Regions from separate parts of the Enterobacter chengduensis genome, predicted to be linked through region 1. Evidence: predicted binding sites of a transcription regulator. Region 1 holds the regulator's gene; the other holds the start of a gene.
What was found. Region 1 encodes Fur, which represses iron uptake genes when iron is present. Its sites were predicted from a motif close to ATAATAATGAGAACNACTATCAA; they were not measured.

Region 1 (7,341 bases):
TAAACGTCTTGGCGCATCTGGCGTCGTTAAGCTGAACAAACAAACTATCCAGGTCATCGTGGGTGCCAAAGCGGAATCTATCGGTGATGAAATGAAGAAAGTGGTTGCCCGTGGCCCGGTCGCAGCGGCATCAGCCGACAGTGCACCTGCGGCGACGGCTGCCCCGGTCGCGAAGCCGCAGGCCGTGCCTAACGCCGTAACGGTTGCTGCTCTGGTCTCTCCGGTAACGGGTGACGTCGTTGACCTTGAGCAGGTACCTGACGAAGCCTTTGCCAGCAAAGCGGTCGGTGACGGCGTGGCGGTGAAACCAACGGATAAAACCGTTGTGTCTCCAGCATCCGGTACCATCGTGAAAATTTTCAACACCAACCACGCGTTCTGCCTCGAAACCGAAAATGGCGCGGAGATCGTGGTCCACATGGGCATCGATACCGTGGCGCTGAACGGTAAAGGCTTTACTCGCCTGGTGGAAGAGGGCGCTGAAGTGGTGGCCGGGCAGCCGGTTCTGGAAATGGATCTGGACTTCCTGAACGCTAACGCACGCTCCATGATAAGCCCGGTGGTTTGCAGCAACATCGACGACTTCAGCGGTCTGGTCATCCAGGCGAAAGGTCAGGTTGTTGCAGGTCAAACCCCGCTGTATGAGATTAAAGGCAAGTAATCGCTCCTGAGTAGAGTCATGCCTTAAGCGGCGGGGGATATCCTCCGCCGCTTTTTTTATTGGTAACGGTTTTTCCGTTACATAAGGGTTGTCTCTTCGTCCGGCTTATAAGATCATATGCCGTTATACGTTGTTTACGCTTTGAGGAATCCACGATGAGTGAGGCAGAAGCCCGCCCGAGTAACTTTATTCGTCAGATCATCGATGAAGATCTGGCCAGTGGTAAGCACACCACAATACATACCCGCTTCCCGCCGGAGCCGAACGGCTACCTGCATATCGGGCATGCGAAGTCCATTTGCCTGAACTTTGGCATTGCGCAAGATTACCAGGGACAGTGCAACCTGCGTTTCGATGACACCAACCCAGTAAAAGAAGACATCGAATACGTTGAGTCCATCAAGAACGACGTGCAATGGCTGGGCTTCAACTGGTCTGGCGATATCTGCTACTCCTCTGACTACTTTGATCGGCTGTATGCCTACGCGGTAGAGCTTATCAATAAAGGTCTGGCGTATGTTGACGAACTGTCAGCAGATGAGATCCGTGAGTACCGCGGCACGCTGACCGCGCCGGGCAAAAACAGCCCGTTCCGCGATCGCAGCGTGGAGGAGAACCTGGCGCTGTTTGAAAAAATGCGTGCGGGTGGCTTCGAAGAGGGCAAAGCGTGCCTGCGTGCCAAAATCGACATGGCGTCTCCGTTCATCGTGATGCGCGATCCGGTGCTGTACCGCATTAAGTTCGCAGAACACCACCAGACCGGCAACAAGTGGTGCATCTACCCGATGTACGACTTCACCCACTGCATCAGCGATGCGCTGGAAGGCATTACGCACTCCCTGTGTACGCTGGAGTTCCAGGACAACCGTCGCCTGTATGACTGGGTGCTGGATAACATCACCATTCCTGTGCATCCGCGTCAGTACGAGTTCTCTCGTCTGAATCTGGAATACACCGTGATGTCCAAGCGTAAGCTGAATCAGCTGGTGACCGAGAAGCACGTTGAAGGCTGGGATGACCCACGCATGCCAACCATCTCTGGTCTGCGTCGTCGTGGTTACACGGCGGCCTCTATTCGTGAGTTCTGCAAGCGCATCGGCGTGACCAAGCAGGACAACACCATCGAGATGGCCTCCCTGGAGTCCTGCATTCGCGAAGACCTGAACGAGAACGCCCCGCGTGCGATGGCGGTTATCGACCCGGTGAAGCTGGTTATCGAAAACTATCCGCAGGGGGCGAGCGAGCTGGTTGCCATGCCTAACCATCCGAACAAACCGGAAATGGGCAGCCGTGACGTGCCGTTCAGCGGCGAGATCTGGATTGACCGCGCTGACTTCCGCGAAGAAGCCAACAAGCAGTACAAGCGTCTGGTGCTGGGTAAAGAAGTGCGTCTGCGTAACGCTTACGTGATCAAAGCCGAGCGCGTTGAGAAAGATGCAGAAGGAAATATCACCACCATCTTCTGTTCTTACGATGCGGAAACGCTGAGCAAGGATCCTGCCGATGGCCGCAAGGTGAAAGGCGTTATTCACTGGGTGAGCGCATCTCACGCGCTGCCGGTAGAGATCCGTCTGTACGATCGTCTGTTCAGCGTGCCTAACCCAGGTGCGGCGGAAGACTTCCTGGCGACCATCAATCCGGAATCTCTGGTCATCAAGCAGGGCTACGCTGAGCCGTCCCTGAAAGCGGCTGAAGCAGGCAAAGCGTTCCAGTTTGAACGCGAAGGTTACTTCTGCCTGGACAGCCGTTACAGCACGGCGGAAAAACCGGTATTTAACCGTACCGTCGGCCTGCGTGACACCTGGACGAAGATCGGCGAATAATATTGCTGCTCTGGTCAATGAGAGACAAACGCCGCACTATGCGGCGTTTTTTTATATAACGATCAGGGTATTAAGCCAGGGCCTAAAGCAGCCTTATGAAAATAACAGGTCAATGAGGTGCTACTTATTTTTCAAAAAAAAGTTTGTGTCATTACGAAAATCAAAAAGGTTATAAAAAAGAAAAGTAATCCCGCGTCTACTAACTGAAATACCTGACAATTCCCCGTCATTCCTCGCTTTACTGCAAATGTTACAAAGCACTACCAATTATGTGCACTTCGTCATAATCCTGACTTTTGCCCGCTGAAAAGCATTGATAATTCGCGTCGCGAAAAATAACCTAAAGACGGTAGTTAATTCGAGGGTATTTAAAACTACCCCTGACCATTTGGTCTTTTTTATTTACGCCGTTTCAGGCGTTTTAATTCGTCAAAGAGGAATAATCTATGCGTACGTTCAGTGGCAAACGTAGTGCGCTGGCGCTGGCTATTGCCGGTGTGACAGCAATGTCGGGCCTGGTGGTGACGCCAGAAGCGAAAGCGGCAGGGTTCATCGACGATTCTACCCTCACGGGCGGTATCTATTACTGGCAGCGCGAGCGTGACCGTAAAGACGTCAACGAAGACAAATATAAAACCAACCTTTCACACTCCACCTGGAACGCCAACCTGGACTTCCAGTCAGGCTATGCCGCCGATATGTTCGGTCTGGATATTGCTGCGTTTACCGCAATCGAAATGGCGGAAAACGGCGACAGCGGCCACCCGAACGAAATCGCCTTCTCCTCCAGCAACAAAGCCTATGATGAAGACTGGTCCGGGGATAAGAGCGGTATCAGCCTTTACAAAGCGGCTGCGAAATTTAAGTACGGTCCGGTATGGGCGCGCGGCGGATACATCCAGCCAACCGGCCAGACCCTGTTAGCCCCGCACTGGAGCTTTATGCCGGGCACCTATCAGGGGGCGGAAGCCGGGGCTAACTTTGACTACGGTGATGCGGGGGCGCTGAGCTTCTCCTATATGTGGACCAACGAGTATAAAGCACCGTGGCACATTGAGATGGACAAGTTCTACCAGAACGATAAGAAAACCAAAGTCGATTACCTGCACTCGCTGGGCGCGAAGTATGACTTCAAAAACGATCTGGTACTGGAAGCCGCATTTGGTCAGGCGGAAGGCTATATCGATCAGTATTTTGCTAAAGCCAGCTACAAATTTGATATCGCAGGCAGCCCGCTGAGCACCAGCTACCAGTTCTACGGTACGCGTGACAAGGTCAGCGACGGCGGCGTCAATGACATTTATGACGGCACCGCGTGGCTGCAGGCGTTAACCTTCGGCTATAAGGTCGGTCAGGTTGATTTGCGTCTGGAAGGCACATGGGTGAAGGCGGAAGGGCAGCAGGGCTACTTCCTGCAGCGTATGACCCCGACCTATGCCTCATCCAACGGTCGTCTTGATATCTGGTGGGATAACCGTTCAGACTTCAACGCCGACGGCGAGAAAGCGGTCTTCTTCGGCGCCATGTACGACCTGAAAAACTGGAACCTGCCTGGCTGGGCGGTGGGCGCTTCTTACGCTTACGCCTGGGATGCAAAACCTGCCGATATGGCAACGCCGGACGCATACTACGATCCCAACTATCGCCTGAAAGAGTCTTCCTACAGCCTTGATGCTATCTATACCCTGCAGGATGGCCGCGCGAAAGGGACGATGTTCAAACTGCACTTCACCCAGTACGACAACCACTCCGATATCCCAAGCTATGCGGGCGGCTACGGCAACATCTTCCAGGATGAACGTGACGTGAAATTCATGGTTATTGCCCCATTCACCATCTTCTGATGAATCGTCCGGCGGGCTGAGCCCCGCCGGTATGGAGACTGCACATGATGAAAAAAATCGTAATCGTCGCGCTGCTGGCGTCGGGGCTGGTGGCGTGTACCCAGACGCAGGCACCGAAAGAAGACTCCCGTCTGAAGGAGGCGTATAGCGCCTGCATAAATACTGCAGAGGGCTCGCCGGAAAAAATTGAAGCCTGTCAGAGCGTGCTGAACGTGCTCAAGAAAGAGAAAGCGCATGAGCAGTTCGCGACGCAGGAGAACGTCCGCGTGATGGATTACCAGGCCTGTATTCAGGCGCGTAAAACCGGTAACGATCAGGAAGTGGCGAAGCGTTGCGATAAGATCTGGCAGGAAATTCGCAGCAATAATAACTAATGAGCTGTTTTACGCCCGGTGGCGCTGCGCTTACCGGGCTTTTTAAGGCAAAAAAAAGCCAACCTTACGGCTGGCTCAGAGTATAAACACTCGATTATTTCGCATCGTGCGCATGGTCGTCTTCGCGGCAATCGCCTTCAGCACAGTGACCGTAAAGGTACAGGCTGTGGTTGGTCAGACGGATGCCGTGACGCGCGGCGATTTCACGCTGGCGCGCTTCGATGGAGTCATCGCTAAATTCAATGACCTTGCCGCAGTCGAGGCAGATCAGGTGATCGTGGTGCTGCTGCTGGGTCAGTTCGAAGACAGATTTACCGCCCTCGAAATTATGACGGGTAACAATGCCCGCGTCATCAAACTGGTTCAGCACGCGATAAACGGTAGCCAGCCCAATCTCTTCACCCATGTCGATAAGACGTTTATAAAGGTCTTCCGCACTGACATGGTGATTGTCTGGACCCTGAAGCACTTCGAGGATTTTTAACCGAGGAAGCGTAACTTTCAGGCCAGCCTTCTTTAATGCGGTATTGTTGTCAGTCATGCGGAATCTGTCCTGTTGCTAAACGATTCACTTCTGTAGGAAGTGACAGAAAATGCACTTGGGATAATGCGTCTCATTATAGAACTGCCATGGCTAAATGAAAACTGCAAGTCTCAGGCAAAATATGCTTATAAAAATGGGGTATCACCAACAAACTTGCTCAATGGAAAACCCATTTTATCAGGGAGACATTGTACAGGTCTGGGCGAAAAAGTTAAAAGATTGTAGCAATTAATTTAATCGGTTTGACCTGGGGCATGGGCGCAACCGCGGTTGCGCCGCGATAAAAATCAGGCGTTAAGAATCGCGTCCAGGTGAAGTTCTTCACGGATCTGCTTCACCCACTTCTCAACGCGCTCGGCGGTCAGTTCTGGCTGGCGGTCTTCGTCGATGGCCAGACCCACGAAGTGATCGTCATCGGCCAGGCCTTTAGAGGCTTCGAAGTGGTAACCGGCGGTCGGCCAGTGGCCTACGATAACCGCGCCATTCGGCTCAATGATATCGCGGATGGTGCCCAGCGCATCACAGAAGTATTCGGCGTAGTCTTCCTGATCGCCGCAGCCAAACAGGGCGACCAGCTTACCGTTGAAGTCCACTTCTTCCAGCGTCGGGAAGAAATCATCCCAGTCGCACTGGGCTTCACCGTAGTACCAGGTTGGGATACCCAGCAGCAGAATGTCATAGCCTTCCAGATCTTCTTTGCTGCTCTTGGCGATGTCATGCACATCAGCAACGTCTTTACCGAGCTGTTTCTGAATGTTTTTTGCGATATTTTCGGTATTGCCGGTATCACTGCCAAAGAAAATGCCGATGATTGCCATGAGTAAAATAACCTCTTGAAACTTAATAGTATGGTGGCGCAATTCGGCCACGGATAAGGGCAATAATAGCAGAACTGGCAACCCTGCGGAAACAGCTATCGCGCAGGACTGCACTCTGTGCTACATGAAAAGGGCGATAAAGGGGATTTTCAGACTTATGCCTGGCGGCGTAACGTCTCAAGCTGGGCGATCAGCATCTCTTCAATGAGCTCGCTGCGGCTGATATTTCGCGCGTCGGCCAGCTCGTTAAGCGCATCGACGGCGTCGGCGTTCAGCTTCAGTTCGACACGCTTAAGCCCACGATTTTTATCGCGTTTAAGCTGGTTGCGTTTATTGATACGCAGCTGTTCATCGCGCGAAAGCGGATTCGTCTTGGGTCGTCCCGGGCGACGCTCGTTCGCGAACAGATCTAGTGTCGTACGGTCCGTTTGTTCTTTGGCCATGATTCTGAGACTTCGGGGGAAACACGCCGCCCTGCTAATGCCCGGGCGATAAGCGCGCCATCATACATCACCAAAAACGGCACGCCAACGACTGGAAGCCCGCAGTCTTCCAGTCGCTTCCTTTTTAATCAATTTGCCGTATCAGCGAGATAGCGGCGGATGGCGCGCAGAACGGCTTCCGGTTTTTCCGCATGCACCCAGTGTCCGGCACCGGCAATCACGTGGGCGCGAGCCTGCGGGAATTGCGCCAGTATGGCGTCGCGGTACGCATCGGTAACGTAAGGGGAGTGACCGCCGCGAATGAAGAGGGTAGGGTGCGGCCAGGCGGGGACGCTTTCCCAGCCTACGATATTGTTGTACTGGTCCCAGAGTACCGGCACGTTAAAACGCCACTGTCCGTCAACAAACGACTTCAGCAGAAACTGCACGACGCCCTCTTCATCAAGATGCTCACGCATGACGGCAGCCGCCTGTTGGCGTGTCGCGACACCCGCTTCTGTGACCGCATCAATGGCGGCAAAAATCTCGTCGTGACGGCGGACGTCATAATCCACGGGCGCGACGTCAATCACCACTAGGCCGCTGATACGCTCCGGCGCCAGCGCCGTCAGGGCCATTACCGCTTTGCCCCCCATTGAATGCCCAATGAGCGTCACCTTTTGCAGACCGTTGGCGTCCAGCGTATCCAGCAGGTCGTGCGCCATCGCGGCGTAGGTCATCTCGTCCGAACGCCCGGAAAGACCGTGATTGCGCATATCGACCTGCACAATATCGTGGTCGGTAACCAGATCGCGCGCCAGCACGCCGAGGTTATCCAGGCTGCCAAAAAGGCCG
Region 2 (7,341 bases), 2.1 Mb from region 1:
GCCGCCCGTCAACATGACAGCTTTACGATGGGGCTATAGCTCAGCTGGGAGAGCGCTTGCATGGCATGCAAGAGGTCAGCGGTTCGATCCCGCTTAGCTCCACCAAACTCTGAACCCAACAGAGTGCGGTTAGTAAAGACACATGTGGGGCTATAGCTCAGCTGGGAGAGCGCTTGCATGGCATGCAAGAGGTCAGCGGTTCGATCCCGCTTAGCTCCACCAAAATTGTAAACCCTTGTCGAAAGACGAGGGTTTTTTTTATCTGTATGTTACACCCGTCCCGGTAGTTTGTTATCAAAAAGAAGGTATTTCCATACCTCACCTCAATCGACATCAATAAACCAGTCTATAAATAGACTTGAACTTGATTCGTGCAATTAATAAACCTATTATCCATCCGGTCAATGATTCGGGCGGATAATATACACATCAACTTAATGAATAGAAAAACGTACAATAATGTAAAGATATTTATAATTGCCCTGGCACTTTGCCTGATTGCGGTACCTGTCTCCCGTTATCTCTCTCCCCGCGCAATTGTGAATGGTCACGACGTTTATTTGGCCTGGTTACCCCTCAGCGTGATGCTGGCGGTAATTCTGCTATTTGGGCGCAGGGCAATTCTTCCCATTTTGTTAGGTTTTACTGTCACTAATTTATTTTATGTAAATTTAGCACCGCTACAATATTCAGTTTTACTGTTTTGTCAGACCTTTGCGTTGTTCGCAGCGTGTGGGCTGCTACGCCTCGTGCTGGGCAAGCGCTGGCGCTACAGCATCCCTAACAGGCACATCGGGCTTCGTATATTCTGGCTCGGTTTCATGGTGCCATTAGGTATTAAGCTGTCGATGTATATGGCAGGCTATTTGTTTGATTTTCCGGTGACTATTTCAACCTTTTTCGGCGAAGGCACGGTAATTTATAACGTTGTGGATATACAAAGCCTGATATGCGCAGCGTTGATTTTTACCATGATGTTCTATTACCCATTAAGAATGATAATTAATCCTCGTTACGCTATCACCTTCTGGCGGCGAAGCGTGACGCCCATTTTTTCGCACAAAAATTCATTGTATATATCTGTTTGGCTGATGCTTTTAGGCTTCGTCCTCGCCATTTTATGTGGTCCTTTTGAATCTCCCGTTATTGCGGGCTATTTAATGCCGCTGATTTTTATTCTTTTTACCTTAGCAATAAGCCGACTTACCTATGCGCTTATCTCGCTGCTTTGGGCGGTTTCTGCGCTTCTGCTGTTAACCTACAACTATAACTTCCTGAATGGGGTGGAATCGGGCCATTCGCTCTCCTTTATTCTCTCCGTGCTGATCTCTTTTGCTATCTGCCTGCTTTACATGTCGCGGATTTACCAGCGCAGCGAGTGGCTGAAGCGGGGCTGGCAGGGCAGGGCGCTGACCGATCCGCTGACCGGTTTGCCCAATATTCGTGCGCTGGAGGATCATCTTGAGATTCATCCGGATGCCAAAGTGTGCATTCTGCGTATGGATAACCTGGAATTTTTGAGCCGCCACTATGGCATCCTCATGCGGGTCCATTGCAAACGAACGATTGCTACGTCGCTGCAGCCGCTTTTGCAGAAAGATGAGACGCTCTTCCAGCTACCGGGTAGCGAGCTGGTGCTGGTATTACTGGGCCCGGGCATCGCCGAGCGCCTTCAGCATATGGTTGACAGGCTGAACAGCCGTAAGATTTTCTGGAACAACACCGGGCTGGATATTGAATTTGGCGCGTCCTGGGGAATGGTCGAAAACGGCGAAAAGCTGCACCACACGCTGGGGCAGCTGAGCTGGCTGGCAGAGCAGGCCTGCGGAGAGCAAAACGTGCTTGCGCTCACGAATAGCCTTGAGGCGGCATCAGGACAAACGACAGAGCGTGTTCTGATGCTGGCGCGGATTAAGCACGCCCTGGAGACGGAGCAATTCCATTTATACGCGCAACCCATCCAGAAGGCGGACGGGAGCGGGTATTACGAAATTCTGACGCGAATGGAAAGCGAGGGAGAGATTATTACTCCTGACCGCTTTATTCCGCTGATAGCGCAGTTCAACCTCAGCCACCGGTTTGATATGTGCGTCCTGGAAAAATTACTGGTGTGGCTGCGCGACCATCCTGCAACGCAGGCTGGCGCTCGTTTCTCTGTCAATCTGATGCCGCTCACGCTAATGCAAAAAGAGGTGGGGATCGAGATTTGCGCGCTGTTTGAACGCTACGGCGTGGCGCCTCAGGCCGTCGTGATTGAGATCACCGAAGAGCAGGCTTTCTCAAATTCAGGCTGCAGCATCCACAATATTCAGCAGCTGCGGGATTATGGTTTCCGGATTGCTATTGATGATTTTGGTACTGGCTACGCTAACTACGAGCGTCTCAGACGTCTGCAGGCGGACATCATTAAAATTGACGGCTGCTTTGTGAAAGATATTTGTACCGATGATATGGATGCGATGATCGTGCAGTCCATATGTAATCTGGCGAAGACGAAATCGCTGTGCGTCGTAGCGGAATATGTAGAAACACCGGCCCAGCGGGAGATGCTGCTCCGCTTCGGCGTGGATTACCTGCAGGGCTACCTGATAGGCAAACCCAAACCGCTGGAAGAATTACGGGCATAAAAAAACCGGGAGCCACGCTCCCGGTTTTTGTTTAACGGTATACGTTACAGAACCAGTGCCGCGATAGAAGCAGACAGGACGCTCACCAGCGTAGAGCCGTAAACCAGCTTCAGGCCAAAGCGAGAAACCACGTTACCCTGTTCTTCGTTCAGGCCTTTAATCGCACCCGCGATAATCCCGATGGACGAGAAGTTCGCAAAGGAGACCAGGAACACGGACAGAATGCCTTCCGCGCGCGGAGAAAGCGTGCTGGCAATTTTCTGCAGATCCATCATCGCAACGAATTCGTTAGAAACCAGTTTGGTTGCCATGATACTTCCTACCTGCAGCGCTTCGTGAGTCGGCACGCCCATCACCCATGCAACCGGGTAGAAGATGTAGCCCAGAATGCCCTGGAAGGAGATACCCAGCACCGCGGCGAACAGGGCGTTCAGCGCAGAAATCAGCGCAATGAAGCCGATCAGCATGGCGGCAACGATAACCGCTACCTTGAAACCGGCCAGAATGTATTCACCCAGCATTTCGAAGAAGCTCTGGCCTTCATGCAGGTTTGACATCTGGATGTTCTCTTCGCTGGCGTCAACGCGGTACGGGTTGATCAGCGACAGCACGATAAAGGTGCTGAACATGTTCAGAACCAGCGCAGCAACAACATATTTTGGCTCCAGCATAGTCATATACGCGCCCACGATAGACATGGAAACGGTAGACATTGCGGTTGCCGCCATGGTGTACATGCGGTTACGGGACATTTTGCCGAGAATATCTTTATACGCGATGAAGTTCTCAGACTGACCGAGGATCAGAGAACTGACGGCGTTGAAGGATTCCAGCTTACCCATGCCGTTGACTTTGGATAACAGGAAGCCAATCCCACGAATAACGAACGGCAAAACGCGGATGTGCTGCAGAATACCGATCAGGGCGGAGATAAAGACGATTGGGCAGAGAACCTTCAGGAAGAAGAATGCCAGACCTTCGTCATTCATTTTACCGAAGACAAAGTTGGTCCCTTCGTTGGCGAATCCGAGCAGTTTTTCGAACATTTCGGAGAAGCCTTTCACGAAGCCGAGGCCTACGTTGGAGTTCAGGAAGAACCACGCAAGTAAAACTTCAATGACCAGCAGTTGGACAACATAACGGATACGAATTTTTTTGCGGTCAGTGCTGACCAGCAATGCAAGTGCAGTAACGACAACAAGTGCCAGGACAAAATGAAGGACGCGGTCCATATTTGCTCCAAATATGAGGCAGGTTTAATTTTCGTGCACATTCTATGTAACAAGAGAAAAGAAAACGAGATCGAGGGCACACTATAGTTACATCCTGTGACGAGTCTCAAAAATAGTGATCCACAATACATTTTTGTTATGTTAGGTAAATGAGTGAAAAGTTAAGTTTGTGTGCTAATCTTCACAAAAGCGCGCGCGATTTCAGTTTCTGCTAGATCGCCCCACTTACCTGCCCGTCTATCGTTCAAAGCTATCAGAGAAATCACTGCAAACATCACAAATGATCTTGATAATCATTCTCATTTTGATAGCATTAAACATAGCAAAGGCTATATTTCAGAGGCAGAAATGACAAACAGTCGCGTAGAGGGTAGCAGTGGCAGAGCCGCGCGCAAGTTGCGGTTCGCATTAATGGGACCTGCGTTCATCGCTGCCATTGGCTATATCGATCCGGGTAACTTTGCGACCAATATTCAGGCCGGGGCCAGTTTCGGCTATAAGCTGCTGTGGGTGGTCGTCTGGGCTAACCTGATGGCGATGCTGATCCAGATGCTCTCGGCAAAGCTTGGCATTGCTACGGGTAAAAACCTGGCGGAGCAAATTCGCGACCATTATCCGCGTCCGGCCGTCTGGCTCTATTGGGTACAGGCGGAAATCATCGCCATGGCCACCGATCTCGCTGAATTTATCGGCGCAGCGATCGGGTTTAAGCTGATTCTGGGCGTGTCGCTGCTGCAGGGGGCGGTACTGACCGGGATTGCCACGTTCCTTATCCTGATGCTTCAGCGTCGGGGTCAAAAGCCGCTGGAGAAGGTCATCGGCGGCCTGCTGCTGTTTGTCGCGGCGGCCTATATCGTCGAGCTAATTTTCTCCCAGCCGAATCTGGCGCAGCTCGCTAAAGGGATGGCGATCCCGAGCCTGCCAACCTCTGAAGCGGTGTTCCTGGCCGCCGGGGTGCTGGGTGCGACCATCATGCCGCACGTGATTTACCTGCACTCTTCGCTGACCCAGCATCTTCACGGTGGGACGCGTAAAGAGCGTTATTCGGCAACCAAATGGGACGTGGCAATCGCCATGACCATCGCGGGGTTTGTGAATCTGGCGATGATGGCGACGGCGGCCGCGGCTTTCCACTTTAACGGCCATACCGGTATTGCCGATCTTGACCAGGCGTATCTCACGCTGGAGCCGCTGCTGAGCCATGCGGCAGCCACGATATTTGGTCTCAGCCTGGTGGCTGCCGGCCTTTCATCTACGGTGGTGGGAACGCTGGCAGGCCAGGTAGTGATGCAGGGGTTTGTCCGGTTCCATATTCCGCTGTGGGTTCGTCGCTCTGTCACCATGCTGCCGTCATTCGTCGTGATTCTGATGGGGCTCGACCCAACGCGAATTCTGGTCATGAGCCAGGTGCTGCTGAGCTTTGGTATCGCGCTGGCGCTGGTGCCGCTGCTGATCTTTACCAGCAATAAAACCCTGATGGGCGGGCTGGTTAACTCAACGCTGGTGAAACGAACCGGGTGGGCCATCGTGGTAGTGGTGGTGGCCCTGAACCTGTGGTTGCTGATTGGGACAGCGTTAGGGCTTTAAAAGAAAAAGGAGCCGTGAGGCTCCTTTTTGCATTAGTGGTGTCCGTGACCGTGGCCGTGACCACCGCGTCCTCTGCCGCCGCGATCCCAGCCGCGACGGTCGTCACGATCGTTCCAGCCTTCACGGTAGCCGCGCTCATAAGCGTTATTTTTATACCAGCCGCGATGCAGACCATTATCGTGCCTGCGCCAGCGGTCACCTCGCCATTCATAATGACGGTTCCAGTAGTCACGGTCGCGCCAGTAGCCACCGTCCCAGTATCTGCCGTAGTCGTCACGATCGCCAATTTGTAATTTTACTGATGGCAACAGGGTGATTTCGCCCGCAGTGGCGATCAGCGGGGCTGATGAAGCCAGTAATACCGCTGCAAGAATCAGTGACCTGAACATACTCTTTCTCCTTCACGATCGGGGCCCTTGTGGGGCCTGTTAACGCAATATTACGAGTTGGTAAAGGCTCGTATCATCGCCTCAACTCCGAATTCCTGGATGAGAGCACTTTTTGCTAAAAGTGTTTTTATTTTGAGCTGCCCAGAATCGCTTCTATACGAGTCAGTTCTTCCGCAGAGAAATGGCGGTTTTCCAGCATGCCCACGGCGTCATCAATCTGTGCCGCTTTACTTGCCCCAATCAGCACCGACGTCACGTTCTCATGGCGTAATACCCAGGCCAGCGCCATCTGCGACAGCTTCTGGCCGCGCGCTTCCGCCATGGCGTTCAGCTTTCTTATCTTCTCCAGTTTCTCTTCGGTGATCTGGTCAGGGTTAAGGAATTGACTACCGCTTGCCGCGCGTGAGTCTGCCGGAATGCCGTTCAGATAGCGGTTGGTCAGTTGCCCCCCGGCCAGCGGCGAGAAGGGAATGCAGCCCACCCCTTTTTCCTGCAACACCTCCAGCAGCCCCGCTTCCGGCGCACGTTCAAAGAGGGAGTACTTCGGCTGGTGGATCAGACACGGCGTACCGAGGTCGTTAAGGATATCAATCGCCTGGCGAGCCAGCTCTGCAGGGTAGTTGGATAACCCGACGTACAGCGCTTTCCCCTGGCGCACCACATGGTCAAGCGCTTTCATGGTTTCCTGCAGCGGCGTATGCGGGTCTGGACGGTGATGATAGAAGATGTCCACGTACTCCAGCCCCATACGCTTCAGGCTTTGATCGAGGCTTGCCAGCAGATATTTGCGTGACCCCCAGTCGCCGTACGGACCCTCCCACATGGTATAACCCGCTTTGGTAGAGACGATCAGCTCATCGCGCCAGGGCAGGAAATCCTCCTGCATAATCCGGCCGAAATTACGTTCGGCGGATCCCGGCGGCGGGCCATAGTTGTTGGCAAGGTCGAAATGCGTAATGCCCAGATCGAACGCGCGCTGTAAAAGTTGACGGCTGTTTTCGAAAAGCGTGGTGTCGCCAAAATTATGCCACAGCCCAAGCGAGATAGCGGGTAACCTGAGCCCGCTTCGCCCGCAGCGGCGATACTCCATTGTCCCGTAACGATTTTTGTCCGGCTGATAACCCATTCTCATGACCTCTGGCGCTGAAGATAAAATTCAGTGTATACGTTTACATTAGCGTGAAAAAAAGCAGCATAGCGCAGCCTTTTTTGTAAAGCATTCTTTCCATGCCCTTCTTATCGCCAATTCTGGACAGCCATCACGCTTATTTAATACTCAAGGTGAGGTCAACATTAGAAGGATACCTGTTCATGCGTACCCCATACTGCGTCGCCGATTACCTGCTGGAACGACTAAGAGATTGTGGAGCCGATCATCTTTTTGGCGTGCCGGGCGACTACAACCTGCAGTTTCTCGACCATGTGATAGACAGCCCGGACATCTGTTGGGTGGGCTGTGCCAACGAATTAAATGCCTCTTATGCCGCGGACGGATATGCCCGGTGT

Region 2: a site for Fur is predicted at 4,146-4,168, ahead of FY206_RS17685 (Nramp family divalent metal transporter). Genes of this name have one in related genera too.

Annotation. Positions count from the first base shown of each region.
Region 1 covers NZ_CP043318.1:1,520,504-1,527,844, forward strand. Annotated here, with positions in the region: gene nagE (PTS N-acetyl glucosamine transporter subunit IIABC) at 1-661, shown strand, start outside; gene glnS (glutamine--tRNA ligase) at 817-2,484, shown strand; gene chiP (chitoporin ChiP) at 2,931-4,328, shown strand; gene chiQ (ChiQ/YbfN family lipoprotein) at 4,376-4,702, shown strand; gene fur (ferric iron uptake transcriptional regulator) at 4,797-5,243, opposite strand; gene fldA (flavodoxin FldA) at 5,534-6,064, opposite strand; gene ybfE (LexA regulated protein) at 6,220-6,507, opposite strand; gene ybfF (esterase) at 6,636-7,341, opposite strand, start outside.
Region 2 covers NZ_CP043318.1:3,660,270-3,667,610, reverse strand. Annotated here, with positions in the region: tRNA gene FY206_RS17705 (tRNA-Ala) at 30-105, shown strand; tRNA gene FY206_RS17700 (tRNA-Ala) at 147-222, shown strand; gene FY206_RS17695 (sensor domain-containing phosphodiesterase) at 438-2,627, shown strand; gene FY206_RS17690 (NupC/NupG family nucleoside CNT transporter) at 2,672-3,859, opposite strand; gene FY206_RS17685 (Nramp family divalent metal transporter) at 4,208-5,446, shown strand; gene FY206_RS17680 (DUF2502 domain-containing protein) at 5,479-5,835, opposite strand; gene mgrA (L-glyceraldehyde 3-phosphate reductase) at 5,963-6,961, opposite strand; gene ipdC (indolepyruvate decarboxylase) at 7,147-7,341, shown strand, end outside.